4 regions of the Paenibacillus sp. N119s genome follow, and region 3 is predicted to be linked to each of the others. Evidence: riboswitches for the same ligand, from Rfam matches in the RefSeq annotation. Region 3 holds a riboswitch; each other region holds the start of a gene.
What was found. Region 3 has a riboswitch for thiamine pyrophosphate ahead of thiC (phosphomethylpyrimidine synthase ThiC). Riboswitches for the same ligand answer to the same signal wherever they lie in the genome.
Positions count from the first base shown of each region.

Region 1: linked by a shared signal. The riboswitch ahead of tenA (thiaminase II) and the one ahead of thiC (phosphomethylpyrimidine synthase ThiC) in region 3 are both predicted to bind thiamine pyrophosphate.
Region 2: linked by a shared signal. The riboswitch ahead of AC5V8P_RS02410 (ABC transporter substrate-binding protein) and the one ahead of thiC (phosphomethylpyrimidine synthase ThiC) in region 3 are both predicted to bind thiamine pyrophosphate.
Region 4: linked by a shared signal. The riboswitch ahead of AC5V8P_RS09395 (thiamine phosphate synthase) and the one ahead of thiC (phosphomethylpyrimidine synthase ThiC) in region 3 are both predicted to bind thiamine pyrophosphate.

Region 1 is NZ_JCAJRU010000019.1:583-8,405, forward strand. It holds gene thiD (bifunctional hydroxymethylpyrimidine kinase/phosphomethylpyrimidine kinase) at 1-649, opposite strand, end outside; gene thiM (hydroxyethylthiazole kinase) at 646-1,488, opposite strand; gene tenA (thiaminase II) at 1,517-2,206, opposite strand; TPP riboswitch at 2,341-2,443, opposite strand; gene AC5V8P_RS04460 (NAD-dependent malic enzyme) at 2,516-4,237, opposite strand; gene AC5V8P_RS04465 (glycosyltransferase) at 4,634-5,755, shown strand; gene AC5V8P_RS04470 (polysaccharide biosynthesis protein) at 5,760-7,025, shown strand; gene AC5V8P_RS04475 (glycosyltransferase family 4 protein) at 7,009-7,823, shown strand, end outside.
Region 2 is NZ_JCAJRU010000009.1:3,253-11,075, forward strand. It holds gene AC5V8P_RS02400 (bifunctional 2',3'-cyclic-nucleotide 2'-phosphodiesterase/3'-nucleotidase) at 1-1,279, opposite strand, end outside; gene AC5V8P_RS02405 (pyridoxamine 5'-phosphate oxidase family protein) at 1,498-1,932, opposite strand; TPP riboswitch at 2,200-2,309, shown strand; gene AC5V8P_RS02410 (ABC transporter substrate-binding protein) at 2,504-3,547, shown strand; gene AC5V8P_RS02415 (MTH1187 family thiamine-binding protein) at 3,962-4,255, shown strand; gene AC5V8P_RS02420 (ABC transporter permease) at 4,252-5,028, shown strand; gene AC5V8P_RS02425 (ABC transporter ATP-binding protein) at 5,073-6,029, shown strand; gene AC5V8P_RS02430 (TatD family hydrolase) at 6,022-6,867, shown strand; gene nfsA (oxygen-insensitive NADPH nitroreductase) at 7,048-7,791, opposite strand.
Region 3 is NZ_JCAJRU010000088.1:7,884-15,706, reverse strand. It holds gene AC5V8P_RS12150 (alpha/beta hydrolase) at 1-18, opposite strand, end outside; gene AC5V8P_RS12145 (IclR family transcriptional regulator) at 316-1,059, shown strand; TPP riboswitch at 1,181-1,292, shown strand; gene thiC (phosphomethylpyrimidine synthase ThiC) at 1,476-3,290, shown strand; gene AC5V8P_RS12135 (hypothetical protein) at 3,493-3,645, opposite strand; gene AC5V8P_RS12130 (YitT family protein) at 4,153-4,989, shown strand; gene AC5V8P_RS12125 (SdpI family protein) at 5,153-5,797, shown strand; gene AC5V8P_RS12120 (DUF1648 domain-containing protein) at 5,842-6,189, shown strand; gene acnA (aconitate hydratase AcnA) at 6,264-7,823, opposite strand, start outside.
Region 4 is NZ_JCAJRU010000058.1:206-8,028, reverse strand. It holds gene AC5V8P_RS09420 (amidohydrolase family protein) at 1-764, opposite strand, end outside; gene AC5V8P_RS09415 (MarR family winged helix-turn-helix transcriptional regulator) at 922-1,350, shown strand; gene AC5V8P_RS09410 (DUF421 domain-containing protein) at 1,718-2,428, shown strand; gene AC5V8P_RS09405 (ferritin-like domain-containing protein) at 2,449-2,892, opposite strand; gene AC5V8P_RS09400 (ABC-F family ATP-binding cassette domain-containing protein) at 3,242-4,795, shown strand; TPP riboswitch at 4,881-4,989, shown strand; gene AC5V8P_RS09395 (thiamine phosphate synthase) at 5,298-5,918, shown strand; gene thiO (glycine oxidase ThiO) at 5,948-7,096, shown strand; gene thiS (sulfur carrier protein ThiS) at 7,093-7,296, shown strand; partial or broken gene AC5V8P_RS09380 (thiazole synthase) at 7,299-7,823, shown strand, end outside.

The DNA of each region.
Region 1 (7,823 bases), on a different contig from region 3:
CTGTTCCGTGTGTATGAACCGTCCGCACCCGTTTGCCGCCCAGCTCTGTAAAGGCTGTTCCGTCAAAGAGCAGATCGATGACCTGGTCGGTGTTTTCCTCCTCATCGTGGCCGCCCTTAATCACAACGAACTTGGGGCCCAGGCTGCTTATATGTCTCGCAGCTTCGCGGCGATCCTCCATCGTACGAATGCTTATCCCGGTTAAGGCCTCTGCTTCCGGGATATTTGGTGTGACGACCAGGGCCAAGGGGAGCAGGTCGTCGTTCAAAGCCTGCACCGCCTCCGGTTGCAGCAGCTTTGCACCCCCTTTGGCAATCATTACAGGATCGACGACAACCTTTTCCCAGCCGAACTTTCGAATCTGCTCGGCTACAAGGCGGATGATGCCCGCATCAAACAGCATGCCAGTCTTCAGAGCATCAACCCCAAGATCTGATCCTACAGCTTCGATTTGTTGCGCTGTTGCTTCCTGTGGCAACGGATATACACCGTGAACCCCCAAGGTATTTTGTACCGTTATGGCCGTAATAGCCGACATGCCGTATACGCCAAGCTCCTGGAAAGTTTTAAGATCAGCTTGAATTCCGGCCCCGCCGCCGCTGTCTGAACCGGCAATCGTTAGCGCTCTCGGTATGTGCACGTTTCTCATCGCGTACCACCTGTTGTGGTTGTCCCGACTTCACGGATCGTGACATGTCCCTCCAGCGAACCAGTATGTAGTTTGGCAAGCTCGTCGAGAAAGGCAATCTGGAAGCTGCCTGGCCCCAGTTTTGCAGTATGCGCTGCGGCTCGGGAAGCTGCTGCACTGTAAAATGCCAAGCCCGCTGTACCTGCGAGCAGCAGGTTGGGTTCAACAGCTGCAAAGGCGCCCAATACGGAGGTTAGCAGGCAGCCTGTGCCGGTTACCTTCGTAAGCAGCGCGTCTCCACCGCTAATCATGCGTACTTCGACTCCATCGGTGATGACGTCCTCTTTTCCAGTGATGGCAACCATCGTATGGAGTGTCTGCGCAGCCCGAACTGCCAGATCGACATTACCGCTGTCAGCACTGTCGCCTGCATCGACCCCTTTAATCTCTCGGGCTTCCCCGATAAGATGAGCAATTTCGGCTGCATTGCCTCGCACTAGTGAGATGTTAACCTCCTTTAGGATTCGCAGCGCCGACTCGGTTCTAAAACTGGTTGCTCCTGCACCGACTGGATCTAGTAGAACTGGAACACCATGCGCATTCGCTGATTGTCCAGCAATGATCATGGCGTCCACCAGTTCGCGGTTCAGCGTACCGATATTTAATACGAGGGCGCCCGCTATTTTTGCCATATCCGCTACTTCCTCGGGTGCATAAGCCATCACCGGGGAAGCCCCCAGGGCGTATAGACCATTGGCTGTAAAGTTGGTGACCACCACATTGGTTATATTATGAACAAGGGGCTTGCTGTTTTGTACCTTTGTCAGGAGCTCCGAATAACTCTGTTCCCACATACTCATTATGTTTCTCCTCTCTCATCGATACTGATTATTCCAAGACCATAGCCTGCATCTGGACGGGCCATTGTTCCTGTGTATAAGCCATGTCCCAGAACATATATTCCAGCTGGCAGCTTAGCATAAAATGCTCAATCATCCGTTCTCGCTCGGCAGTCGAGGCGACTTGGGCCCAAGCATCCACACGCTCTCGGTACTTGGAAGTTACATCTTCAATCTGGTTTCCATAAAAGGAAATCCATTCATAGAACGGATGAGACTCTCTTGGTTTTACCTCATCCATTAGCCTGCGTCCAATCTCAAGGTATGTCCATGGACAAGGCAGCAGCACGGCCATGATTTCCCCAAGGCTACCCTCATGAGCGACGGTTAGCATGTGGCGAATATAATGATGAGCGGACGGAGCGAGTGGATATCCCTGCATCTCTTCGTAAGTGACACCTGCGACAGTACAAAAATTTTGATGCGGATGAACCTCGCTGTTAAGAATAAAAGAGATCTGTTCGTTAAATACAGCCATATCCTCCCGGCTCGTGCTTTTGGAGATCGCGATGCCGTAAATCCGCATATAGGCGTTCAAATATTCAAAGTCTTGTTTTACATAGTGAATCAGCTGTTCTCTTGTTAAATTTCCCTCAGCAATACCTCTCACAAAGGGATGCTCATAAATGGCTTGAAAAATGCCATCCGCCTGCTGACGGAGCTCTTGCGAAAAACTCATTTTCCCCACCTCCAATAAAAATGGAGAACAAGAAGTCCCGTAAGATACAATTCCCGGAACAACGCCAAAAAGCCGCCCCGAAAACTGGAGCGGCTTCAACATAGGTTCAATGCGCAAAAACGCCTGAAACCTTATATACGAAGGCTCCACTTTCCTACGCTAGTACGAACTAGATCAGGTTCAAAGGGTCCAAGATTCATTCTTGTCTCAGCCATAATGGCTCCCCTAGTGGACTTTCCTATTCTTTTGACTAATACTGTACAATCGTTCCTATGTTATGTCAAACTGCTTTGAATTCCTGGTGAAGGATTAGTGAGGGTGATGGATTACATTTTCCACGGCTTTGACCTTTACATATTCCGGTTTCCACATCGCACCCCGAATGGCTTGTTCAATATCTGAAATGTGTGCCTGAGCTACCTGATCATGAATTGCGGCCTTCGCTACCGCAACCGCAACCGCGTACGAAACATCACGCAATTTTCGGATATGGGGCAGCAGCGCACCACCCATTTCATTCGAATCTACGGCGTTGGCGACGGCATCCGCTGCTGCGGTAAACATGGAAGGGGTGATTCTTTTGGCTCTGACCACAATCGCGCCCAGACCCAGTCCGGGGAAAACAAAGGCATTGTTCGCCTGACCAATTTCAAATTTCGTACCGTTATAGGTGACAGGCTCAAAGGGACTTCCAGTAGCAATCAAGGCTTTGCCATCAGTCCACCGTATCAAATCCTCAGGTACCGCTTCAGCAAGGTTGGTAGGATTAGACATGGGCATAATGATCGGTCGTTCTACATGCTTTGCCATTTCCTTGATAATCTCTTCAGAAAAGGCACCAGCTACACCGGAAGTTCCAATCAAGATGGTGGGTTTAACCTGACGGATGACCTCCAGCAACGGTATTTTGCCGTCTTCCGATCGGGACCACGAGCTGACTTCTTCCTTTTTGCGCACATAGGGTTTCTGATAATCCAGTATATCGTTCATATCGTCCGTTAACAGTCCACGATAATCATAGGCCCAAAACGACTTAAATGAATCTTCCTCAGGAAGCCCTTCCTTGATCATAGCGCTCCGTATTTGGTCGGCGTTACCGATTCCAGCTGCCCCCGGGCCAAAGACAAGTATTTTTTGTTCACGCAGCGGGGTTTTGGTGACACCTACCGCGGAAATAATCGCAGCCAGGGTTACTGCTCCTGTGCCCTGGATGTCATCATTAAAGGTGAGAATATTTTGACCGTATTTCCCTATAATATGGCGTGCATTCACGCTGCCTACATCCTCCCAATGCAAAAGCGCCTTCGGGAATTGTGTCAATGCTTTGCTGATAAAGGTATCAATAAATTGATTATAGGCTTCTCCGCGCACTCGTTTGTGGCGGTTTCCGATATACAGCGGATCATTTAGCAGCTTTTCATTATTCGTGCCGACATCCAGTACAATGGGCAGTACCCGCCCGGGGTGAATGCCTGCCGCAGCTGTATATACAGCGAGTTTGCCAATAGCAATGTTAATTCCCCCGACACCCCAGTCACCAATTCCCAAAATACTTTCCGAATCCGTCACGACAATCAGGTCAACATCCTCACTACTCAAGCCGGAATTGGAGAGCGCCTGTCCGATACCATTCGGATGATCTATCGATAAATATACGCCCCCCGGACGGTTGTACTCATGGCTGTATTCTTGGATAGCGGTTCCTACAGTTGGTGTGTAGACTACGGGCAGCATCTCACTCAAATGGTCTGTCAGCAGTCGATAGTAGAGTACGACATTTCGATTGTGAAGGTCGTTAAGCGAAGCATTTTTACGCAGCATGGTGGGTTGTGCCAGAAATTGCTGATATGCCCGAACACTCTGTTTCTCCAATGAAAGGACAGTGGGAGGAAGGATTCCTTCCAAGCCCAGTTCTTTGCGTTCTTCTTCTGTAAAAGCCACACCTTTGTTTAAAAGAGGGTTTGCCAGCACATCCTTCCCTCGCAAGGGAGTAGATAATGACCCATCACGATTGACATAAAATGCTTCCATAGAAGGACCTTCTTTCTCATATTTTGATAATTATTCATGTGAAAAATGACATGTTATCCATAGTATGGACGTGCAAATTGGTTTTATTCATCTATTATGTCTATGACAAAATGACCATATGTGTATCTTATTATTGATTCTATAGCACCGATTTTAAATTTGAATTCACCTTGTAATCTGTATGTTTGTAGTCCTAATGAATCAGGTCTAAATGCTCTGTTTTTATCAAATATGAAAATTAGTCTTTCTTCTCTTATATGCTTATATATCAAGGAATGTCAGCTATTTTGTTAAGAAAATATGAAGTATTTGGACATTAATTTAATCTTTCTAAGCAAACATTTTTAAATCTTTTTCAACAAAATAGAACTATTCGGAGGAAAAGGAGAGGTTTGTGTGCAGGGACCTATAGCCATATTTAGTGATAACAACAGGGCTATTGATTATCCCAATGTGATTTGTTTTTACCAATATATACAGTGCGAGGACACGGAGACCGCTTCAGTCTACGAGGATGCATGTTGCTGCCTGATTGATTATAGGGAGCCGGGGCAAGCTGTGTGGAAAGCCAATCAAATCCGTAGCCAATTTCCGCAAATGCCATTGCTGTTGGTGACGGATGTAACCGATCCGTTCAGTGATCAGCATATGGTGCAAATTATCGGAGTAGGCCGATTGCGTCTGCTATTTTGGCAAGCCAATGATACCGAAGAAATCCTTTCTGAAATACAAAGCTTGCTCTATCCCGAGTATTCGACCAGAAGCCAGCATGTTGCATTCATCTTGTCTGTATATAACGAAGAGAAGCGTTTTGCTCATGTCAAAACCTTTGCTGAGCGACTGCAAGCCTTTATCCGCAGCCATATTATAGAGGGTTCAATTTATCTCATTGATGACGGTAGCCACGATGGCACGAATGCCTTGATTAAAGCGCTGGGGGCCGCAACGGATTTGTCTGTAAACCGGATTAACCAGAATCTGAGTCCGCTGCTTCAAACCAGGGAATTGGGACGCAATACACGCAAGGCAGGGACGTATCTGGAAGGGATGCGGACCATTGGCGCGGATTACTATGTATTTGTGGATGCAGACGATTCCTTTTTCATAGAGGATATTGCCAGAATGATTAATGTTGTTCAGCAGGGCTACTATGACGTTGTGATCGGAACCAAAGATATGACCGCCGAGAATCGTTCTTTATTACGATCTATCGTCAGCTTTGGCAAACGGGTCGTTTCCCGCCCCTTTCTACCAACAGGTGTGGTAGATTCCCAGACGGGGCTTAAAGTGATGAGTTCGGTTGCCGTGAAGCGGATGTTTCCACATTTGAAGGAACAACTCGGACTGGCGCTGGATCTGGAGATGATGTTTATTGCCAAGCGACTCCAACTCCGTGTGCTGCAATTACCCGTCAAATGCATTGACCGAGATGGCTCGCACATTCATGTCTGGAAGGACTCCATTCGTTTTTTGCGCTCGATCATTGAGATTTGGCGACTGGATCGGCGGGTGAGATAACCACGTGAACAACCGATTGCGTTCGTTGATGTTTCCCCTCTTTAATGTGCTGCTTAACGGATTTAATTTTTTTTTCCACATTGCAGCGAGCTGGTATCTGACCGGACAAGCCTATGGTCAGGCGAACGCGCTGTTGGCCCTTTTTGCACTGTTGTCCGTTTTGGGCTTATCCATCCAGCTATTAACCGCCAAACTGGTATCCAAGGGTGACAAGAACCTTCCACTACGCAGCTTACCGCTCGGTTCTCTATTACTAAAAGCACCTCTGGTGCTAACTGTGCTTGCCATGATCCTTTTACTCTTCCTTCATCCGTTGCTGCGCTCGCTATTGGGCGTCGAATCTGGCCCGCTATTCATGCTGTATGGCTTGATCGGACTGCATATTCTCGTGAGTTCATGCCGCGGAGATTTGCAGGGTAGGGAACGCATGCTAGCGCTCAATGTGAATTATTACATTGAAGTCATAGGGAAACTGAGCCTGTTTTTTGTCCTGGCCGCACTAGGTTTAAAGCTGGAAGCTCTACTGTTGGCAAGTTGCGGAGGAATGCTGCTGTCGTTGCTTCACGGCTGGATCATTTCGGCCCGTGGCTTATCCATAACTACACACAGTGGAGAACGTATCCCTGCTGGGCTATGGAAGTCACTTGGTCAGGATTTTACCGATAGCCTTATGACGAATTTATTCATTCTGTTTTGTATCTCCATCGACATGTTGTATGTACAGCATTACTTTCCCGAGCAAGCCAGCAGCTATGCCATTGCACTGAAGTACAGCCAATTGGTCTATTACGTTTCCTACAGCCTGATCGCGGCCTTTATTCCCAAGATCGGTGCGCAGGGGCATGACCGTCAGGCTTTGGGCAAGTTAATTGCCATCTATGCTGGGTTAATGGCTGTAGCTGCGGTGTGTGTATATGTGGGCACGACCTATATATTCCCATCGTCTATCCCTATTTTATTCGGAGCTTCTTACAAGTCAGCTGAGGTCTATATTCCATGGGGAGGCTGGGTGTACTGGTTATTTTCCATCGTGATGTTTTTTGTGCATGTGCACGTATTGGTGGGCAGACGCAAATTTATATTTAGTCTGGTAGCAGGAGCAGCTGTTTTAGTAGCAGCCTTTCATATGGCTCACACAGACCCAGTTGATTTTTTGCTGTCAGAGTTGATTGTTTACGGGGCAATGTCTCTCTATTTTGTGATAGATGCCTATATATATTTGTTCAAAATAAAGATAAGGGGGGATTCACCCCATGAATACCATACTTGAACAGAACGGTAAAACCGTCGTTCTATTGCTTTCCTGGCGTGACATTCGTTCTCCGAAAAGCGGGGGAGCAGAAGTTTTTACCCATGAAATGCTGAAACGCACACAGCAAGACCGTTTTCAGTTCATTCATTTCTCGCCCCATTTTGAGGGGATGCCCGAGCATGAAGTGATTGACGGTATTACCTATATTCGCAAAGGAAACATATACAGTGTTATTTATTATGCGATGCGCTATTACCGTCGTCACCGGAAGCAGATAGACTACGTGATCAATCAGGCGAATACACATCAGTTCTTTACCCGATTTTGGGTGGAGGCATCCAAGCGGATTTTTTTCATACATCAGCTAACAAGAGAAATATGGTATGAAAATGCCCGCTTTCCGCTAAATATGATTGGATTTCATCTGGAGCCCCTGATGCTTAAGCTGGCACAGAAGGATCGGACGCTCACCGTATCCCCGTCTACCCGGTATGATCTGCTTAAGCTTGGTTTTCATCCGGATCGTGTTCACCTTTTACCAGAAGGCATTGAGTTTGATCATTGGCCACGTGAACACTTTTTAACGAAGGAGTCTAATCCGACCTTTATGTATGCAGGACGCTTCGTTAAATATAAAGGCATTGATCTAGTCGTTGAAGCCTTTGGGCAGCTCAAGGAAAAGTTCCCCCAGGCTATGTTATGGATTGCCGGAAAAACCGATAAAACCTATGTGGCAGAGCAATTATTGCCGATTATAGAGCGGTATGGATTGACATATGGAGAACCGGATGAACAGGGGCATTCGCAAGCTGATAT
Region 2 (7,823 bases), on a different contig from region 3:
CCGACAATACAGGGAGTTTTTCATACTCTGTTCCTTTAAGATGGTTCTGAACGTACCATTTCTGTGCATTGGTCACAATTTGAATGGACGGATCATCCTGCACTAATGCAAAATAGCTGGTAATTGGTGCAGTCGTTGTACCGACAGGTTGACGAACATAATTCAGCGTTCCTTGGTGCTCTTCTTTAATCGCATCAACCAGTTTAAAATCAGGAATAAACTGCGCAGCCTGATTGGTGGTACTCACAACCGGACGCACTTGAGACTGAGAGTCGATTACGTGCCACTCACGGTTTTTCTTTTCCAGGCTCAGATCAATAATGCCCAGATCCTTGCCCCATGATGAAGCTTCTACTGCTGGCACGCCGTTAATGGTTCCTTTATCCAGATCTACCCCGCTCATATTTTTAAAATCTGAGCTTGGGAAAGATTTGTGAGCATGCCCAAACAGAATCGCGTTAATTCCGTCTACCTTGCTCAAATATTTAACGGCATTTTCCATCATTGGCGTTTGCGGCACATCCTCATAGCCTGTATGTGCAAGTACGACAATAATGTCAGCACCTTCTGTTTTCATTTGAGGAATAAACTTTTTAGCTGTTTCCACAATATCCTTTGTAACAACCTTCCCCTTCAAATTGGCCTCATCCCACTGCATAATTTGAGGTGTTACCAGACCGATTATACCCACTTTGAGTGTATGCTCTTCGCCCTTCTCATCCATTACTGTTTTATCAAGAATCTGATAAGGGGTAAAATGATTTTTTGTAGCTTGGCCCTCTTTATCAACATAAACATTCGCATTTACGTAAGGAAAATCAGCTCCCTTGAGCGATTTGTCCAGAAAGTCGAGGCCGTAGTTGAATTCATGGTTGCCCACTGTAGCTGCATCATAGCCCATCAAGTTCATCATTTTGTAGACCGGATGGACACCGCCTTCTTTTTCGAAGGTTTTGTTACGAGCCATATAATCATCTAATGGATTGCCCTGCAGCAAATCACCATTATCGAACAGCATACTGTTTCTTGTTTCACTACGTGCCTTCTGGATCAAACTAGCTGTACTAACCAAGCCATATTCGTTGGTTTCTTTGTCTGAATAGTAGTCATAATTCATCAGTGCCCCATGAATATCCGTGGTTTCCATGATCCGCAGATTCACCGTACCGCTATCGCGAGAATCGCTAGCTGCCCAGGATGGAGCGGCCGAAAACACCAACAGGCTACAAGCTACAACTGCTGCTGTAAACCCTTTAAACCAATTTTTACGAAATAACAAAATATACCCCTCCTTATTAAGGTGTATGCCTCATATACATACTTTTGCACATATATGTAAGCTTTGAACCCACCATTCCTATTTTAATCCAATGTAGGACAAAAGAGTAGTCATTTGCTTAAAATATTTATGAAAAAATAATTAGTTTTCGAATAAAAATAAAAGCCAGTAAATCTCCTAAAAAGATTGGAAATTTGCTGGCTTGTCCTTTTATATTTCTATTTCGTCCACACCTGGCGCTCCATTTGTTGACCCACGTACTCAATACGAGTCGGATTCACATCTAAAATAACATAATCGGGATCGTCAGGTCCAGAAAACCATTTTTTCAGAGAATCATTCCACACTTGTTTGCGTAACCCCTCATCAGCTGTAACCTGGACGGTAGCCTCGACTTCCAAGACTTCCTTCGTGCCCCCCACCTCATACCCCAGCAGCAGATAAGCATTCGGATTGTCCTTTAGCTCCTCCACTTTATGTGTTTTGCGATCCGTTGCTAGATGAATGTTCATTCCATCGTTAAAAAGGGCCATATAGCGTACTTTCGGTTTTCCGCCCTCTACCGTACCTAACGAGCAAAATTTGTTGTTATCCAAAGCCTTCACAATGGCTTGTTCCAGCTGACTGCGATCCAATGTCTCCGTTTTACCCACAGTACAACAACTCCTTTTTACGAATTAGAATTCTATACGGCTTTGCCACCTGGCATCAGCCCTTCAGAACATACTGTGCGGCTGCTCTAAAAATAACATGACCGAATCAGACTGATGATTCATGTACATTTTCAGATCAAAGCTCACAGTAAAAGTGTACCCTGTCATTCGCTAAATGAACCGTAAGCCCTCCCTCAAGGCTGGACAGACCCGCGATCAAGGCATATAATCGTCGTAGTAAACCCGAATAAACAAACCCATTAAACCATACAATGCCAGGGGTGCTGGAATCGGCCGGCTGAGAGTGTGTCCCAAGACACTGACCCTTACAACCTGATCTGGGTAATGCCAGCGTAGGAATGCTTGAGCAAGATGTGCCTTTTTAATACAGGACATCCCTTACTTTGGTATATACAAGCGCAAGCGTCCCGGAATCTCGGGACGCTTTTTTTGTTGAAGATGAAGTTGTTGGAAAGATTGCATTCTGGCAGATGTTATTTTTGTGAAAATGGGGAACATAAGCTGTCTGATTGGACGGATAACGGGTAATTAAAAGGAGAGAACACAACGAATGAAGCGCATGAACATGTTAAGCCTGGGTCTGATCACTCTGTGGCTCATGGCTCTGACTCTGACCGCTTGCGGCGGTAATCCCCCTACATCTCAACAGGCTGCTCCTGCTGCCGGCACTTCAACGTCTACTCCGGCAAAGGGGCTTAAAGATGTTAAAGTCGTGCTTGATTGGACACCCAATACGAATCACACGGGGCTCTATGTCGCCAAGGACAAGGGATTTTACGAAAAAGCGGGTTTGAATGTCCAAATTGTTCAACCAGGTTCAGGCGGAGCTGATCAGATGGTTGCTTCGAATGCCGCACCTTTTGGGATCAGTTATCAGGAAGGCGTTACTCAGGCTCGCATCCAAGGCGTGCCGCTCGTATCCATCGCTGCGGTGATTCAGCATAATACCTCTGGCTTCGCAGCCCCGATAGACCGCGGAATTAAAAGCCCGAAAGATTTCGAGGGTAAAAGCTACGGCGGCTGGGGTTCACCTGTAGAAGAAGCGGTCATGAAATCCATCATGGATTCAGACCAAGGTGATGTGAGCAAAGTGAAGATCGTCAACATGGGCAATGCAGACTATTTCACAGCTGTGAAGCGGGATATTGACTTTGCCTGGATTTTCTACGCATGGACCGGAATTGAGGCCAAGCTTCGAGGTGAGCCATTGGATATGCTGTATGTAAAAGATTATTCCAAAAGCCTCGATTACTATACACCTGTAATTGTGAGCAATGAGCAGACGATAAAAAATGATCCTGACCTGGTCAAAGCGTTTATGGACGCTACTGCACAAGGCTATGAATACACTATCGCTCATCCGGAAGAAGCGGCAGATATCTTAAGTAAAGCTGTGCCAGAGCTGGACAAAAAACTGGTACTCGCTAGTCAAAAATGGCTAAGCCCGCGTTATCAGGACGATGCCGCGCAATGGGGCGTACAAAAAGCAGAGGTATGGAAAAACTACTCGGACTGGATGTACGAACGCAAGCTGCTCAGCAAACCTTTGGAAGTCGATAAAGCCTTCACAAATGACTTCTTGCCCAAGCGTTGATCATTTTGTAAAAACGCTAAATGACCAACTAAATAAAACGGAACTAGAGAAGTGAACGAATTACCACTAAGCGGACGGAGGATACTTCCCATCGCCACCGTCACGGGATTTCCCGAATAAAGCATCACAGGGTAGAAATCCGGGGACAAAAGCGACCGCTTTGCTTGTACAGCACCATTCCGTGCACTTCGTTCTCGTACCTCTTGGTTTATTCTTTAGTCTCATAGTATCTAAACGCAAAAGCAGGTGCGCTTGTGTGTAAAAATGCAACCCAATCTATCAAAAAACTAAAGTGCTTTTAAGGCGGTTGGCAGCGGAGCGGTTCATTTGAATCTGAAGAAACGAAGCGGTCTCCCCACCTTAAACCAATTTATTTCCCAATACTACTCCAAATAAAGGACAGGTGAAATTCGCATGGCGAACACATTGCTCAGTATTCAAGTCATCCCTAAAACTCCTAATAACGAAGATTCTTACCCATATGTAGACAAGGCGATTGAGGTGATTCAGCGTTCTGGCGTCAAGCATCAGGTGAACCCATTGGATACGACAATGGAGGGCGAATTGGACGAATTGCTGAAAGTGGTCAAAGACATGCATGAGGCCTTGACAGAAGCCGGAAGTCCCAGCGTCATTTCACAGATCAAAATCGCACATAACCCACAGGGCATCAGCATGAGCAAGCTGACCGAGAAGTATCGCCCATGAATCTGAAAGGCAAGCACGCATCCTGGTGGAAAAGCGTATGGCCGCCCCTTGTGGCGGTCCTCTTCTTTTTAGCGGCTTGGCAGGGAGCGGTTTCCTATTTACATATTGAATCCTGGCTGCTGCCAGCTCCTTCCCTAATCGTTCAAGAGGGTATGGCGCAATCGGCGTTGCTTGGTGCCCATACTTGGGCTACGATTCGCCTGACGCTTGCGGGATTTGCTATAGGAACAGCAACGGGACTGCTGATCGCTATCGTTCTTCATATCATTCCTTTTCTCAAATCTGCTCTGTACCCGCTCTTGATCCTTAGTCAAAACATTCCGATCATCGCTCTCGGTCCGTTGCTCATGGTATGGTTCGGTTTTGGCGTGCTGCCCAAGCTTATGGTCATTACTTTAGTATGCTTTTTTCCCGTGGCCGTAGCGGCTATGGACGGGTTGACACGGACAGACCGTGTGATGATGAACTATATGCGGATGTCGGGTGCTAGCCGCAGGGCTATTTTTATGAAGCTAGAGCTACCTCACTCCTTGCCGCAAGTATTCTCCGGCATCAAGATCGCTGCTACCTATAGTGTGATGGGTGCGATCATTGCGGAATGGATTGGGGCCAGTGAAGGAATTGGATATTATATGTTGTTGCAAAAATCTGCCTATCGCACGGATCTCATTTTTGCCGCTATCGGTATTATTGTTACACTCAGCTTACTGATGTTTGTGATTATTCTACTACTGGAAAAATGGTTGGTTCGCTGGAAACCCGATCAAGAATAGCATCCATATTGAATTAAAGGCCTCAACGAAAGGACGTGGCACATATGAGTCTGCATCCGACGGATTTGACATCACCACACATGGGTGATGAACAGCAACAAGCCGGAGAAGCGCAGGTATTAACGTCTACTCCTCCTCCTGCTTTGGAATTAGACAGGATCAGCCTCGCCTTCCGGGAAAAGCGAAGCTCCCTGCCTGTATTGCAGGATGTATCTCTCACCGTCAAGCCGGGAGAATTTGTCTCCCTCATTGGTCCGTCAGGCAGTGGCAAAAGCACGCTGTTTCACATTATCGGCGGGCTGCTCCAGCCACAGCAGGGACGTATTCGTATGCATGGACGGGATATAACTGGTGAACGCGGGCATATCAGCTACATGCCGCAGCAGCCCGCTCTTTTCCCGTGGCGCACTACACTGGACAACATACTGCTCGGGCAGGAAAACGCACCGCGAAAAGATGCGGCAGCGAGCTCACGATCCGTCAGCGAACGTGAACGCCGCAAAGAAGCCTTGCAATGGCTCGAGCAGGTTGGACTGGGCAAGTTTGCGAAGGCATACCCGCATACGCTGTCTGGTGGCATGCAGCAGCGAGCGGCCTTTCTTCGCGCCCTGCTTAGCCCGCAGGAGCTAATGCTGCTGGATGAGCCGTTCAGCGCACTCGATGCGCTGACACGCGCAGATATGCAGCAATGGTTGTTGCAGATGTGGGAGAAGAACCGCCGCTCTGTGCTGTTCATCACTCACAGCATCGAGGAAGCACTGCTGCTCTCCGACCGCATCTATGTGCTGTCAGCGCGACCTGCTTCAGTGGTGCATGTCGTAGACGTTCCTTTTCCCCGTCCGCGTAGGGAAGAAATCACCCTCGATCCACGCTTTATGGAATGGAAGCGGACAATGACTGGCTGGATGCGTGAGGAGAAGTACAAACTGGACGATAACATAAACAACGTTGAAGGTGTACATAAAAACACCTCTGACGGCGGGGTAAACCATTATGAATGATTGGAACCTACACGCTGCAAATAGCTCGAAAGCGGCAGCAATCATTCCTTTAATCGACGCGCACATTCATGTTGACAGCTATCCGCCGGAACAACATGAGCCATTGCTCGCTTCGCTTGCCGATAACCATGTCGAAGCCATCATAGCCGTGTCCATGCATCTTGCCTCCAGCCAAGCCAACTTGCGCCTAGCTGAGCGTTGGCCCGGGCTGGTACGACCAGCCTTCGGCTTCCATCCCGAACAGGCTCTACCGCCACAAACCGAGCTTGACCTGTTATTTGACTGGATGGACGAACATGTACAGCAGATGGTCGCGGTGGGTGAAGTTGGCTTGCCCTATTACAATCGGCTGGAGGCTACACGCAGTGGAGATGCTTTTGACCTCGCTCCCTATATTGCGTTGCTGGAGCGTTTTGTCCAGTTTGCAAGCAAGCATAACAAGCCCATCGTACTGCACGCCGTTTACGAGGACGCAGATATTGCCTGCGACCTGTTGGAGCGTTACGGCGTTACGCAGGCGCATTTTCACTGGTTCAAGGGCTCGGTCGCCACGACTGAACGTATGGCCCGGAACGGCTATTATGTGTCCTTCACTCCGGATCTCGTGTACGAAGAAGAGATCCGCAGTTTGGCAAGACAATATCCATCTAATCAGGTTATGGCAGAGACAGACGGCCCATGGCCGTTTGAGGGTCCTTTTACCGGACAACAGACGCATCCATGGATGACTGCCGAGGTCATTCGCGCGTATAGCAAACTGACCCGTCAAGATGAGGCTGCTGTCCGTCAATTATTTTATGATAATACGAAACGCTTCTACTCTCTGTCTAATTCCTAAAGGCATATCAGCTATTTACGAAAAAGCTCACAATCACAGGCTTCTAGTCAAAGCAAAGAACCTCCTTATGTACGCGAAACTTCATGCGTAATTAGGGAGGTTCTTGTAATTTTAATTTTAAATATACATGTTACTCAAACACCACTTCACATGGAAGTATTTTTTGTCGCTATTCCACTTTTATTGCTTCAAGAAACCCTTCTGTTCCAAAAATGGCTTTAACTGCAAGCGCGCTGGTTCGGTCAATCTCGTGGCCATTTGCTCAGACCAAGGTGTAGAGCGTTGACCACCCGTACGTTCCTTCAAATATTCGGCTGATGTGTGGTCGTATGCCTCTACAGCTTTCATCGTCTGATTTTTGTCGTAGCCGTTCATATGCAACACACCGGACAGCGGAAGACGTGGACGTAAGCCCGTTTCCTGATCCGGTACACCAATACACATCCCGAATACTGGATACACCAGCTCTGGCAGCCCTAACAACTCGGCTACCTCTGCTATTTTAGTACGAATGCCCCCGATGTAAACGATGCCCAGGCCCAGTGATTCAGCGGCCACCGCTGCATTTTGTGCGGCTAAAGCGGCATCGACGGTTGCAACCGTATAATTTTCGACGGACCCTTCGTAGGAAGGCTGCCCTGGCTGATGGTGAATCGTCACCTGCTTCAACCGATACAGGTCTGCGCACCATACCAGAAATGTCGGGCATTGCTCAACGTAAGCCTGCCCTCCGGCCAACTCGGCCAGTTTTGTTTTTAAAGCGGGCTCTGTAACGGCAATAACGGTATATGCCTGCACATTGCTGGACGAGGATGCCATTTGGCCAGCTGCCACAATAGCTGCGAGCTGCTCGTCGGTAATGGGGTCTGATTTGAATTTTCGTACAGACCGATGGTTCATCAACAAGGAAATCGTATCATTCATGACTGCTTCACTCCTAATCCATAATTTAAGCT
Region 3 (7,823 bases):
CTGGGATGTCGAAATCATGTAAGAGCCTCCTTATATAAAATTGATCTTCGAATCAGGAATATAGGTATAAACTCACTTGAAAATAGTAGGGTATGTCCGTATAGATACCTATTATCGTATGCTGGGGATTATCCAAAGTCAACGTCTGCACTGGAAAAGTAAAAATGATGCAAAGAATTGTCGATGTTTGTTCTTGTTCTGTAATATGGTTGTCACAAAAACATCGGTTTACAGTAGCCGCGACTATTCTATATAATTTATGTAACCATGTTTCATAGTGTGAAACGAATATGGATACAAGAGGAGCGGTTCACGATGGAAGACCGTAAATTAACCGTCCGCGCTGTAGAGCGTGCACTTGATATATTGCTGTGTTTTACCGCAAATTCTGATCTTGGTCTAACGGAGATTGCCTCCCAAATTGGTCTACATAAAAGCACCGTTCATCGTCTTTTGACTACGCTGGATGATCGAGGATTTGTCGTTCGAAATGCCGAAACGGAAAAATATAGGCTCGGCTTTCGTATATGGGAGCTGTCCACGCATCTGTCCCAAAGCGATGAGCCGGCGGTGTTGTTACAGCCTGCAATGGAAGCACTGCGTGATCGTTTAGGAGAAACGGTCAGCTTGTATTTGCGGGATGGCAGCATGCGTATTCGCATACAAGCCGTACAGAGCAACCAGGCGATCCGCAGGGTTGCGCCTGTAGGAGCGCGTATGCCGCTGGCTGTGGGAGCCTCCAGCAAGGTGCTGGCGGCCTTTATGCCGCCACAGGAGTTGGAGGTACTGCTAAGCGGGGAAGAATGGCCGCCTTCGGTAGATCCTGAGGCTTATAAAGCCCAATTGCAGGATATCCGTGAGAAGGGCTATGCGACCAGCTATGAAGAGCGTGAGCCAGGGGCAGCAGCTGTCGCCGCACCTATTGTGAATCGAAAGGGACAGGTCGCGGCGGCTTTATCTGTATCGGGCCCGGTTAGTCGACTTGCACCCGAGACGCTGCATGATTTTGCTCCAATATTGATCGAAGCGGCCAAGGAAATGGGGCTTATGCTTCCGTAACGGTAGTAGTGAATACCATAGGAAAGCATACAAGGGTTGCCAAAGCTATAAATTTAAAGTAGTCTGATAGAGATGGCGGGTTGTCTGTTATAGCCGCCAATACATGTGAATAAAAAAGTATCACAGTTACTGGGGGAGCCTGTAATGCGGGCTGAGATGGAATCGGGCAAGATTCCGGACCCTTTGCACCTGATCTGGATCATACCAGCGTAGGGAAGTAATCGGCCATTGAAATGTATACGCAGCTGCTGTCTACGGTGACGCATGAGGTTTTATTCTATGTGCGTCCTGTCTGGATAGCAGGCTCGTTTAATTAGCCGGTTCCCTGGGGAACCGGCTTTTTTGCATAGATCAGCGCCACCCTGGGAATGGTTCCGGATCGGTGTGTCATTTCAACGAAATGGGAGGAATGGACCATGAAACCGATGGAAACAGAAGGAACGAAGGAAATAGGAGTGAAATCAGCAGAAGTAGAGAAGACAAGGGTGGAGCAATCCAGTAGCGTTAAGTCTTTCCCGGGGAGCCGCAAGGTGTATATTCAGGGTTCTCGGCCAGATATTGCTGTGCCGGAGCGCGAAATCGCGCTGCATCCCACCTATACGCCGCAGGGCACGGAGTATCATGAGCCACTGCGTGTGTACGATACCAGTGGTCCGATGACTGACGAAGCCTATCAGATGGATATCCGTCAGGGCTTACCCCCATTACGGCGAGCTTGGACGCTGGAACGGGGGGATGTGGAGGCGTACGAGGGCCGCGCCGTCAAGCCGGAGGATAATGGGCTGAAACCCGGTTCCAAACGGGAGACAGTGGAATTTCCCGGCGTGACCAACCGTCCGCTGCGGGCTTCACAAGGGCGAACCGTGACGCAAATGCATTATGCGCGGCAAGGGATCATTACGCCCGAAATGGAATTTGCGGCGATCCGCGAAGGGGTAGAACCCGAGTTTGTACGGCAGGAGTTGGCGGCTGGCCGCGCCATTTTGCCGTCCAATATCAATCACCCGGAAAGTGAGCCCATGGTCATTGGGCGCCATTTTCACGTAAAGATCAATGCGAACATCGGGAATTCTGCGGTTACGTCCTCCATCGAGGAGGAAGTGGAAAAGATGACCTGGGCAGTGCGTTGGGGCTCAGACACCGTCATGGACCTGTCTACAGGCCGTAATATCCATACGACACGCGAATGGATCATCAGGAATTCTCCCGTACCGATTGGAACGGTGCCGCTATATCAGGCGCTGGAAAAGGTGAACGGCGAAGCTGAGAAGCTGACGTGGGAACTGTATCGAGACACGCTGATTGAGCAGGCGGAGCAGGGAGTGGACTATTTTACAATCCATGCGGGTGTATTGCTACGATATATACCGATGACGGCGAATAGAATGACCGGAATTGTATCCCGAGGCGGGTCGATTATGGCAGCCTGGTGCCTTGCACACCATCAGGAGAACTTTTTGTATACGCATTTTGAAGAAATTTGTGAAATTATGAAAACTTATGATGTGGCCTTTTCTCTCGGGGATGGTCTGCGTCCGGGGAGTATCTATGATGCAAATGATGAAGCACAGTTTGCAGAGCTGGAAACGTTGGGCGAGCTAACGCAGATCGCATGGAAACATGATGTCCAAGTTATGATTGAAGGGCCGGGACATGTCCCTATGCACAAAATCAAGGAAAATGTGGATTTACAAATGGAGATTTGTAAGGAAGCCCCTTTTTATACTTTAGGGCCGCTAACGACGGATATCGCACCAGGATATGATCATATTACCTCAGCTATCGGGGCGGCTATGATCGGTTGGTTCGGGACATCCATGCTGTGCTATGTTACTCCGAAGGAACATTTAGGCCTGCCGAACAAGGATGATGTCCGCGAGGGAGTCATTACCTACAAAATTGCCGCACATGCTGCTGATTTGGCGAAGGGTCATCCACGGGCCCAGCAGCGTGACGATGCTTTGTCCAAGGCGCGTTTTGAATTTCGCTGGCGCGATCAGTTCAATCTTTCGCTTGACCCTGAGCGGGCCTTGTCCTACCATGATGAAACGCTACCGGCAGAGGGGGCTAAGGAAGCCCACTTTTGCTCGATGTGTGGTCCTAAATTTTGCAGTATGCGTATCACGCAGGACATTCGCGCTTATGCAGCTGACAAGGGGCTGAATGCTGAGGAGGCCGTCGTCGCCGGGATGCGTGAGAAGGCAGAGCAGTACAGGAGTACGGGACAATAAATCGGTAGTGGGCAGCTCAAACAACCAGGTAGACCAACGGATAGCGCTGGGTAGTTTGCCGAACGCTTAAATCCATGAACGGATGAGTTTAGGTTTAGGGATATATGGGTAACAAAAAGCCGTAGTTCTCTACATTGATGTAGAAAACTACGGCTTTTTCAGCTTATGTAAAGCGAAACATAAAACCGGTTGAAACGGTGCTTTATTTTTTACCCATTTTTTCATTCAAAATGTCCTGAAAGCTGAGCTTCTTCTCCGAGCTATCTTCTTTCTTCTGCATACTCACCGCGTTGGCACGTTGGTATTGGTGGTGAAAAGGCATCAGGGTGTGGACAGTTAAGTTCATTGTATTCATGTGGGTCATTCCTCCAATTCCATATTGTCAAATTCAGCTTGAGTTGCTTAGAACGTCTGTATAGGACTATCTGTATGTACTTGATGTCGCAATGCCGTGTAGGTTGCTTGGTAATGTTTCAATCATTATACCCGCATTTATCCAAAGTAAAACGCTTTTGCCATAAAACAGGAAGATGGTCGTAGGTGTCCAAAATGTGTATTAGGAGGATGGTCATTTTAGGGGAAAATGTGCCTAGGATCAAAACAAGGGCTAGAGGCCCGCTTTCTTAGTTTAGCAGTCGGGATTGTGTTTTTTTGTCGAATAAGCTTGTTTAAGCGGGATTTTGGCAAATTCTAAAGTTGGATTAAGGCAGTCTGGTGGCGAATTAAAGTGTCAAAGTTGTATTGACTTTATGTTGGGGAGTGGATACCATGAACTGGTTGTCAGCGTATTTTGGCAAGAAGAGTCAGCCAATCCATCTGGCAATTCATCGGTTGAAATGTTAGAGAGAGGATTAGAACATATATGAAAAAAAGTATGGCAGATATCGTATTTATTATTGTAGGTGCGTTTTTATTCGCACTGGCTGTTAATCTGTATGTGATCCCGAATGAGTTTGGCGAGGGGGGCGTTACCGGGGTTACGATTATCTTGTACTACCTATTTCAGTGGTCTCCCTCGATCGTCAATCTGGTGATTAACGGCTTGTTGTTAATTGTCGGATATAAATTTTTGGACAAGCGAACGACCCTGTACACTATAATTGCGGTTGCTTTTAACTCATTGTTTTTACATTTAACGGTTAACTGGCGGATTGATTCGCATGAGCCGACGATTAATGCCATATTTGCCGGAGTTATGATAGGGGTTGGAATTGGCTTAATCGTACGGGTAGGTGGTACAACGGCGGGAACGGTCATTTTAGCCCGGATTGCCAACAAGTATCTGGATTGGAATATCAGCTATGCTTTGCTGTTTTTTGATTTGATCGTTGCTTTCTCTTCCTATTTTATTATTGGTCCGGAAAAGTTGATGCTGACCATCGTTATTTTGTATGTCGGTACGAAGGTGATGGACTTCATGATTGAAGGACTGAATCCGAAAAAAGCGGTTATGATCATTTCGGAGCACCAGGATAAAATTGCCGAGATGGTTATTACGAAAATGGATCGTGGGGTTACCGTCCTGTCAGGCCACGGATATTACACTAAAAATCCAAAAGAAGTTTTATATATTGTCATTAGCAAACAAGAGGTATCAGCGCTTAAAAAGATTGTAAAAGCGATCGATACAGCAGCGTTTATCACCATTCATGATGTGCGGGACGTGTTCGGAGAAGGCTTTTTGGATATTTCGAAGTAATTGGCATACGAAGGTAAGAATATAAGAGAATATAGTTGTAAGCCGGTTCTGAGAGGGTCGGCTTTTTTTTGCTGTTGTGATGTTTATTTCATTTTCGGGTTTGGAAAATATGCATAATAAAGTGGAGTCACTCAATTTCTGTTATATGGAGGGTGTAAGCGGGATGGAGAGTACAAGCAACTATAATGTAAAAGAAGAATTCAAGAAGCCGTGGATGCATGTGTCTATGTTCTTTATTGTGCTGCATGTTATAAATTTTTCTTTGTTTTCCTCCTCGTTTCATTCCGCTAACGATCGTATAGCATTGTTGTATTTTCCATTAGTTACTATGGTTTTAACACTGGCTATCGTAGTACTGAATCCAAGGTGTTCAAAGCATAGAGACACCATTACTGAACGTATGCTCGCTTCTTACCGTAAGATTTGTGCAAGTGTGTTTGTTGTACTTGATTTGATTTTCCTTGCACTCATGTTCAAATATTCGGATGGATTTCTATTCAGCACATTAAAATTAGCCTTATTATTGTCGGCTATTTTGCATTTAGCAATAGGAATATCTTTTGCTACAATAACACCCAATCGTCTAATCGGACTAAAGTTCCCTTGGCTGCTTTCCAATGAAAGGGCATGGAAGAAGACACATCGCATCTCTGCTTATATCTGGATAGCTTTTGGCTTAATAGGGGTTGCCATAGGTTTAGGACAAGAAGTTAATGCGTATATGGTACTCGCTTCTTTTTTGCCCACGATGATTAGTTTTATTATTTCTCTCTTACTAAGCCAGGGAAGTAAAGATATAGGCTGCTGATCTGTGTATCATATAAATCGTTTAGCTCTAAAAGGAGGATTTTCATGCGAGGTAGGTTAAATAGTTTGAATTTAATGTCATTTCTTCTTTCTATTGTGCCCTTCAGCATCTACTTGTTTATCTATCCGACAATGCCGCGAAATACAGCAATTCACTACAATTTCAATGATGTCGCTGATCGTTTTGTTGACAAATCATCCCCTGAGGTATGGTTGTTGTGTGCACTTAGCTTCATAGCTTTTGTGATTACACTATTTCTCCAGCCTTTTCTCAGTCGTCAGTTCAAGAGCGAAGAAGGTTCTGCAATCATGGAAAGCCTGCCTGGTCTCTTCACACTTCTTATAACCCTTGTGTTCTCAATCCTCGGCATATGTTTTCTTTGTAGGGCTTGAAGCATGTAAAAAATCCCCTCTCAATTGCAGCTTACACTGCATTTGGGAGGGGATTTTCATTATTCACCTGATTATTACGCTTGAATCATTTGACGCAATACGGTTTGCAAAATACCACCGTTGTGGTAGTAGTCGATGTCGACGGTGCTGTCCAGACGGGCAGTGACCGGGAATTCGAACTTGGTGCCATCCTCGCGTTTGGCTACAACCGTAAGTTCTTGACCTGGTTTCACGTCATTGTCAATGCCGAGGATGTCGAAGGTTTCGCGACCGTTCAGACCCAGGCTGGACCAGCCATAGCCTTCTTGGAATTGCAGCGGTAATACACCCATGCCAACCAGGTTGCTGCGGTGAATCCGCTCGAAGCTTTCAGCAATGACGGCTTTAACACCTAACAACAGCGTACCTTTGGCCGCCCAGTCACGGGAGCTGCCTGTGCCGTATTCCTTGCCGGCAATGACGATCAGGTTCTGATCGGCTGCCTGATATTTCATGGACGCATCATAGATGGACATTTCCTCATCTGTTGGCAAGTATTTGGTCACGCCGCCTTCGGTCCCTGGAGCAACATTGTTGCGGATACGGATGTTGGCGAATGTACCGCGCATCATGACCTCGTGGTTACCGCGACGGGAGCCGTAGGAGTTGAAGTCCTTGCGCTCTACGCCGTGCTCCTTCAAGTACAGCCCTGCCGGGCTGGAAGGGGCAATGTTGCCTGCTGGTGAGATATGGTCAGTCGTGACCGAATCATTCAGCAGGGCAAGGACACGGGCATTGCGGATTTCCTTAATATCCTGCACACCATCTTGAAGCCCTTCAAAGAATGGCGGGTTTTGAATATATGTTGAATTTTCATCCCATTCATATAGTTCGCCTTCAGGAACTGGGATGGAATTCCATTTTTCGTTGGCGGTAAATACATTTTCGTATTTGCGACGGAACATATCAGGGCTGAGAGACAGGCTGATCGCTTCCTTGATTTCTTCGGAAGTAGGCCAGATGTCCTTCAGGTAGACAGGCTGATTGTCCTGATCGTAACCAAGCGGGTCATTCGTCAAGTCAATGTTCACCGTACCTGCCAGCGCGTAAGCGACAACCAGTGGCGGTGAGCCAAGATAGTTGGCTTTGACCTGCGCATGCACACGGCCTTCAAAGTTCCGGTTACCGGAAATAACTGCGGCCACGGTCAGATCATTGTCTGTAATGGCCTGGCTTACTTCGTCAGGAAGTGGCCCGGAGTTACCGATACAGGTCGCGCAGCCATAGCCTGCCACGTGGAAACCGAGAGCTTCCAGCGGTTCGATCAGCCCGGCCTTATGCAGGTACTCCGTCACGACGAGGGAGCCTGGTGTCAGGCTGCTTTTAACATAGCCTGGCTTTTTGAGCCCGCGTTGTACTGCCTTTTTGGCGAGCAAGCCTGCGCCCACCATAACGCTTGGGTTAGAGGTGTTCGTGCAGCTTGTAATGGCTGCAATCACGACTGAGCCAGTACCCAGCTCGCTGGTGGAGCCGTCTGGATGGGTCAGCGGAATCTTCTGAGCAATCTTTTCATCGCTCAGTCCATAGCCGCCTTTGTCCACTGGGGTACGGATAATGCCTTCGAAGTTTTCCTTCATGTGGCTCAGCTCAACACG
Region 4 (7,823 bases), on a different contig from region 3:
TCAATAAACAAGTGGCCCAAACCGTCGACTCCAAAATCGATGGCTTCTTGCGATGAACGAGCCGTTAAGACGTGGGCGATGACCAACTTATCGAACTTGTGTGCTTCTGTCACTGCTGTTTTTAGAATCTCGTCGCTTAGTACAGGCAGACCAGGTGCACCCATGACCGTTCCTTCTTCAATCATGATCTTAATATAGTCAGCTCCATTTTCCATTTGAGTATGCACATGTTTAATCGCCTCTTCCACCGTGGTCACTTGTGGTATTTCTTCGTGATCGTGAGCGTATGCAGCCAACATCGCTTCCCGGTCTTCTTTCGATAACTTCTCTAGTTCCTTTAATACGAATTCCGGTATTTCGTCTCCATCCGGCAGTAATTCATCTGGGTGTCCGCCCGGAGCGGTGATCGCTATGCCAGCAGAACGGACGTCTGCGACGTCATTCACATTTTTTAACTGAATCTCGCGCCCTCTTTTAGTAAAATCGCCGTTCATTTCGAGTTCTGTTGTAACTCCGAATTTTAAGGCATCCCGTAATCCTCCGATTGAGGTATGGACATGGGCATCAATCAGACCAGGCATTAGAGTCGCATTTTCTCCATCGATAATCGTTGCATCGGCCGGAATGTCTCCACCCACTGAAATAATGGACTCCCCTTTAATGACAACATATCTGGGGGTAATAATTTGATCTCCATCAAAGATACGTACATTTGTAATCGCCGTAACTTGGTCTAATGCAGCATTTTGAGCTACCTTCTCCATTTGAATTCCTCCCAGGTGTTTGTTGTCCAACAATTCGGAGTATAACTGTTAGATATCTAACTGTCAATAAACTAATGTTTGTTTGACACGAAAGTTAGATCTCTGTATAGTTTATTTACTTACAGTTAGCTTTCTAACAATATGGGGAGGTACAATCATGAAGCCTCGCAAGTATACGCCTTATCTAGATTTGTTTCAGGTTATTGGCCTTAAGTTAAAGAAAAAAGCGGACGGTAGCATAAAAGAGTTAGGATTAACCGCTCAACAAGGAAAAATAATTTTGTATATTTACGAGAATCAAGAGACTGGATTGATTCAGAGGGAGCTTGCTGATCGGTTCCATCTGCGCGGGGCTAGCATTACAAGTGTGCTTCAAGGTCTTGAGCAAAGAGGATTTATCGAGCGTAAAATCCCAGCTAATAATGAACGACAAAAAAATATTTATGTTTTACCAAAGGCCGTTGAATTGATTGAAGAATTTAATGACTCCTTCCAAAAGGTGGAGGACGAAATCGTTCAAGTCCTTACCGAAGAGGAGAAGCAAACCTTGAAGGAATTGTTGACCAGAATTAATGAACGCTTATAATTGCGATTGGATCTGCATCGAAGGTCACCTGGATTCTCTATTTCATTAGGCTATGTAATATTGTCCAATAAGCGGAGATTAAGGCTCAATAGTGAATACAATGAATGATTACGCTATCGGGAGAAGATAGTTGAATGAATGACAACAGCGGCAGTCTAAGACTTTATTTATCAAGTCTTAGACTGCCGCTGTTTCTTTAATTGGATCAGTCTAATACTTTATTTTCTGCTGACAACGGGGTTGTATTGATAGGATTAACAGTTAGCAGTTCCCAAGCATTTAGCATTAATTCCATAGGTATATTACTCTAGTGAAGGGGGGAGTATATATACTAATATCTGAAATTTTTAAACAAGGAGGCTTTTGCATGAATGACCATCTCGTTATTTTAATCAGAAGTTTTTCAGCATTCTTTATCTTAATGATAATTGGGAGAATATTAGGGAAGCAAACCCTTTCCAATATGAACTTTCATGAATTCGTAACGGCAGTTATATTAGGAGCTATGGCGGCTAACTTTGCATTTAACGAAAAAATAGAAGTTATCCACCTATTAATAGCCCTGTCCGTTTTTACAATTACTTCTTATGTTTTAGCCAAGCTTTTTTTGAAATTCAGAAGCTTTAAGATGTGGACAGAAGGAACCCCCACCGTTCTCATCGAAGGAGGGCTCATTCTCGAAGATAACTTGAAAAAAAATAATATGACATTGGATTCTTTAAACCAGCAGCTTCGCGAGAAAGATATTTTTAATGTAGAAGAAGTGGAGTACGCCCTACTTGAGATTAACGGAAAATTGTCTGCCCAAAAGAAGAAGGAACTGCAAGCCGTGACATTAAAAGACCTACAGTTGAATGCAGGCAATACCCCACAGTTCCCAATTGAGCTTGTAATCGACGGACAGCTTTTGCATGGCAATTTAGACTCCAACCATATTTCTGAATCCTGGATGAACTCCCAACTCAAAGCACGCGGCAAAAAGTTAGAGGATGTATTCTATGCCGTTAAAGGCAGCAACGGCCAACTTTATGTGGATGATTATAAGGATAATATTCAGCATCCAATTGATATGGAATAGTATTGATTTTCAGAAAATAACTACTTGAGATTCAATGTAATCAGATAATTGTATTTGGCAGCGTGCTTAAGCTCATCCAAGATGATACCGTACACCGTGTCCTTATAGATGCCAGTAGGCAATCCAAACCAGATGTTGCGGTATCGTTCTACCGCACCCAGCTCTCCCATCAAGGCGCGCTGCAGACCTTCGACATAGGAGTGCACCTTTTCATATTTCTCACTACTGATACCTGTAATCTCCTGTCCTGTTAAAGCCCAATACATCTCTCTGAACATTTTGTTATGGGCGCGCTCATCGTTACGGATGCTTTCAATAATAGCCACCTGCTCCTGTGAGGGAGCCAAATTGATCAATTCACTGTAGAACAACTCATCGTTACGCTCCCCTTGTACCGCTTCCTTTATCATTTGTACTGCTTCCTGAAAGCTTGTGTTCCAGATCGGTACAAAATCGGCCCGCATATAATATGAATTTCCCCAGTAAAAAGGTACTTGATACAAGTTTATTCCTCCCAATGTTAGTTTTTAGAAAGTATATGCACATCTGCCCATGTCGGTTCCCACATTAGGAAAATGGATGTTCCGCACACTCCTAGTCGCTCTTTTCATGTGAAGTAATGCTGGCGACTATTTGACTTACTAACATACTGGGTTGATCATACTGATGACCATATGAAAAACCTTAAAATTCGCTGTTTTCATATTCCGATAAGGTGACTGGATGTGCTACAATAAAGCTTTGAAAGAAATCAAATGTATTATATAAGAACAGTCGGCAGCGCCGATGACAATAAGGAGCCAAAAACAGCTTATGAGTTTATTGACTGTAGAAAATGTATCCCACAACTTTGGGGACCGTGCATTATTTAAAAATGTTTCCTTTCGATTGCTTGCGGGGGAACGTGTAGGATTGGTAGGAGCTAACGGTGTTGGTAAATCGACACTCATGAACATTCTGACTGGAAAATTGCTTAAGGATGAAGGCAAAGTGGAATGGACTCCACGTGTGCGTTATGGTTATCTGGATCAGCACACCAAGCTGACACCAGGTAAAACAGTACGTGATGTGTTAAAAGATGCTTTTCTTCCTCTGTTGGAGCTGGAAAAGGAAATGATGCAGATTACGGACAAAATGGGAGATGCTTCTCCCGAAGAGTTGGAAGTTCTGCTGGAACAGATGGGAGAAATTCAAGAGCAACTGGATATGGGGGATTTTTATCTCATTGATGTGAAGGTTGAAGAAATGGCGAATGGATTAGGGCTTTCTGCCATCGGACTGGATCGGGATGTAGCTGCACTTAGTGGTGGACAACGGACAAAGGTCCTGCTTGCTAAGTTGCTGTTGGAAAAGCCGAATGTATTGCTGCTGGATGAGCCTACCAACTATTTGGATGTGGAGCATATTGAATGGCTTACGAGATATTTGAAGGATTATCCTTATGCTTTTATCCTAATCTCACATGATACTGAATTTATGAACCAAGTCGTTAATGTAATCTACCATCTTGAATTTGCTAAGATGACCCGTTATTCAGCTAACTATGAAAAGTTTCTTGAAATGGCGGATCTGAACAAAGCCCAGCATATTGATGCATATGAGAAGCAGCAGGAATATATTAAGAAACAGGAAGATTTTATTCAGCGCAATAAAGCGCGCGCATCTACATCAGGGCGTGCAAAAAGCCGTGAAAAGCAGCTTGACCGGATCGAACGTATTGATAAGCCTGAAGAAGCTGCAAAGCCAACCTTTCAATTCAAAGAAGCCCGTGCGAGCGGGAAAACGGTTTTTGAGGGTATTGATTTTGAAATAGGTTATACACATGCCCTTCTGCCTAAAATGTCCATGACGATCGAACGTGGCGAAAAGATCGCAATTGTCGGCTGCAATGGTGTCGGTAAGTCTACGTTGCTCAAAACCATTTTGGGAAAAATTCCGCCAATCAGCGGAAAGACCTATCAAGGTGATTTCTTGCAGCCTGCTTATTTTGAACAGGAAGTAAAGGCTGGAAAAATTACGCCGATTGACGATGTGTGGAATGAATTCCCACATTTGAATCAGCATGAAGTACGTGCGCATTTGGCACGCTGCGGTTTGAAGAATGAGCATATTACACGGCCTCTATCTGCGCTTAGTGGTGGAGAGCAGGCTAAAGTCCGTCTTTGTAAACTATTAATGCGTGAGAGCAACTGGGTACTGTTTGATGAGCCTACCAACCACTTGGACGTCAAAGCAAAGGATGAATTGAAACGCGCATTGAAGGAATACAAAGGGACCGTATTGCTTGTATCCCACGAACCGGACTTTTACGAAGATTGGGTAACCAAAACGTGGAATGTGGAAGAGTGGTCTAGTAAAGTAAACTAAAAACCCGTTCTGGCATATTTCACACAATATAGGGTTTGCAGAATTAGGAAAATATGCTAAGCTATCCTTAGCTGATACAATAAAATAGTCACACTAGGGGAGCCGCCCATGCGGCTGAGACGGAATAAATGGATTTCGGACCCTTTGTACCTGATCTGGGTTATGCCAGCGTAGGGAAGTGAGCACCGTACAAACAAGAGACGCTCTTTACTTTTGTTCGTGCGGGGAACGATATACGTTTACGGATATATTAGTCCGTTTGATTTTGAACGTTCGTCTAACCACTTCCTTAGGGAAGTGGTTTTTTGTGTTTCGTTCTTTTCATTAGTTCGATCTTCCGTAGACGAATTTACATAGGGTCTCCTTTCATTATTGCTGGCACATGTGGCTAGCTCTGTATGATATTACCTATATGGAGCTACAACAATATAAGTTCAGCTAATACGATTAAATTTTTTAGCTCAAGTGAGGTGAAATTGAAATCGAATTACACGTAATCACGATGGAAAGTGTGTCCTGTGTAGATGTCCCTCAAGTGGCTGCCGCTATTTATCCTTACATTCACTATGTACACGTACGTTCAAAACAGAAAGGCGCGTCTGCTTTGCTTTCTTTGACTCGTAGCATGCTGGAGCAGAAAGTTCCTTTGCAGAAAATTGTAGTAAATGATCGTGTGGACGTAGCTTTACTTACCTTGGCAGGAGCTGTCCAGCTACCGGCTAATGGGTTATCTGTAGTAGATGCAAAAAGTCTACTGCTAGAGGGCACACGCTGTGGAGTATCTGTTCATTCATTGGAGGAGGCACAGGCTGCCGAGCAGGCAGGAGCGGACTATGTACTGTATGGTCATGTATATGAGACCTCTTGCAAGACCGATCTTGTACCGCGGGGGATAGCACAGCTAGAACGCATATGCAGATTGTCGGACATCCCCGTGATTGCGCTCGGCGGCATACAACCGCACCATGTTCCAGAGCTTTATTATGCTGGAGCAAGCGGAATTGCCGTGATGTCTGGTATTTGGGAAGCTGAGTCCCCCATTGCAGCAGCGATGGAATATAGGCGAATGGTGGATCTTGTAATTCGCGAATCTGAAGCTAGAAAACGGACTAAAGAAAGTTGAATACTCACCAGATAGGAGACAGGGGATAAATGTCAGAGACACATACAGAGACCAAAGCGATAGCACACGCTGAATGTTTGGTCATAGGTGGAGGCGTGATCGGCAGTTCCATTGCTTATCATGTGGCCAAGGAGGGACGAAGTACAATTATGCTGGAACGATGGATCCCCGGTGAGGGAGCATCAGGAGCAGCGGTGGGAATGCTGGCAGCGGAAAGTGAAGAATTCACAGACCATGAACTGGCGCGATTTGCCCGTGCAAGTCGAGATGCATTCCCTGAACTTGTCAGTGATTTGGAGCGTTTATCGGGTATTTCAGTGCAATTTCGTACTGAAGGCTTTGTGACTCCTTTTCGTTCGGAAGCAGAGGGGCAAAAACGCTGGAATGCTGCTAAGATGCGAGAGGATGATTGTCACGTTTGGTGGGATGCCAGGGAAGTGGCACGACGGATTCCGGGCTTGGCAGATCAAGTAATTGGTGCTATCTATCGTTCGAAGGAGACACAAGTGGCCCCTGTCCAGCTTTGCCGGGCTTATGCAGGGGCAGCTGCGGTGCTGGGAGCAACAATATGGTCTGGAACTCAAGCTAAGGAACTGGTCATACAGGGCGGTCGAGTTTGCGGTGTGCGAACGGACATTGGTTTCTTTTCCTGCGATCAGGTCGTGATTGCTGCAGGTTTGGACAGCTCAAAACTGCTAGGGCAGATTGGATTTGATTATCCACTTTATCCGGTCAAGGGCGAAGCGGTAGCTGTATCTTTGAAAGATCATCCGTTGGATTATACCATTTATGCCGACGATGTTTACCTCGTACCTAAACAGAATAACGAGCTTTGGATAGGCGCCACGAGTCTTCCACATCAATATGACAAAGAGGTGACCGCGGGAGGATTAAAGGGGCTGTTGGAACGTGCATCTGTTTGGTTACCGTGTGTACACGAAGCTTCTTTTATACGTGCTTGGGCAGGCTTACGTCCGCAGGCAGCAGCGGAGCGACCTTTTATTGGTCCTGTTCCTGGGGTGGAGGGCGCCTATGCTGCAGTCGGGCATTATCGCAACGGTGTCCTGCTTAGTGATGCGACTGGGCGAGCGATGGCCGCTATGCTTAAAGGGGCTGATGCGGCTGAACTTGGAATAAGCAAATTTTCTTCTGAACTTCTCAAGGAGGAAAGTTTATGAAGCTGACCATTAACGGACAGAGCATGACCATTTCTAATCGAATCACTCGTGTAGATCAGTTGCTGCATGAACTTGATTTAAAGGTGAAAACCGTAGTGGTAGAGCTGAATCGGCATATATTGACCCGTGAAGATCATCATGAAACGGTGCTTAAGGATGGAGATTGCTTGGAAATTGTACATTTTGTAGGAGGCGGTTGATCATGTTAACCATTGGAAAAGCATCTTTTACCTCTAGGCTGTTACTGGGAACAGGGAAATTCTCGGATCTGGACATCCAATCCCAAGCTGTAGAGGCTGCTGAGACGGAAATATTAACGTTCGCCGTACGCAGACTGAATTTGGAGGAACGGGACAAGGAACATTTTCTCGATACGCTGGATTTGAGCCGGTATACACTTCTTCCCAACACAGCAGGAGCAACTACAGCAGAAGAGGCAATCCGTATTGCTAAGTTGGCAAAAGCCTCCGGCTTGTGCGATATGATTAAGGTGGAGGTCATTGGGGATAGCAAGACGCTGTTGCCTGACCCTTTTGAAACGTTGAAAGCTAGTGAAAAGCTGCTAGAGGAAGGTTTTGTTGTACTGCCCTACATATCGGATGATGTGATACTAGCGAAGAGGTTACAAGAGCTCGGAGTACATGCCGTTATGCCTGGGGCGTCCCCCATTGGTACAGGACATGGGTTGCTCAATCCATTTTCATTAGAGTTGATTATTGAACAAGCG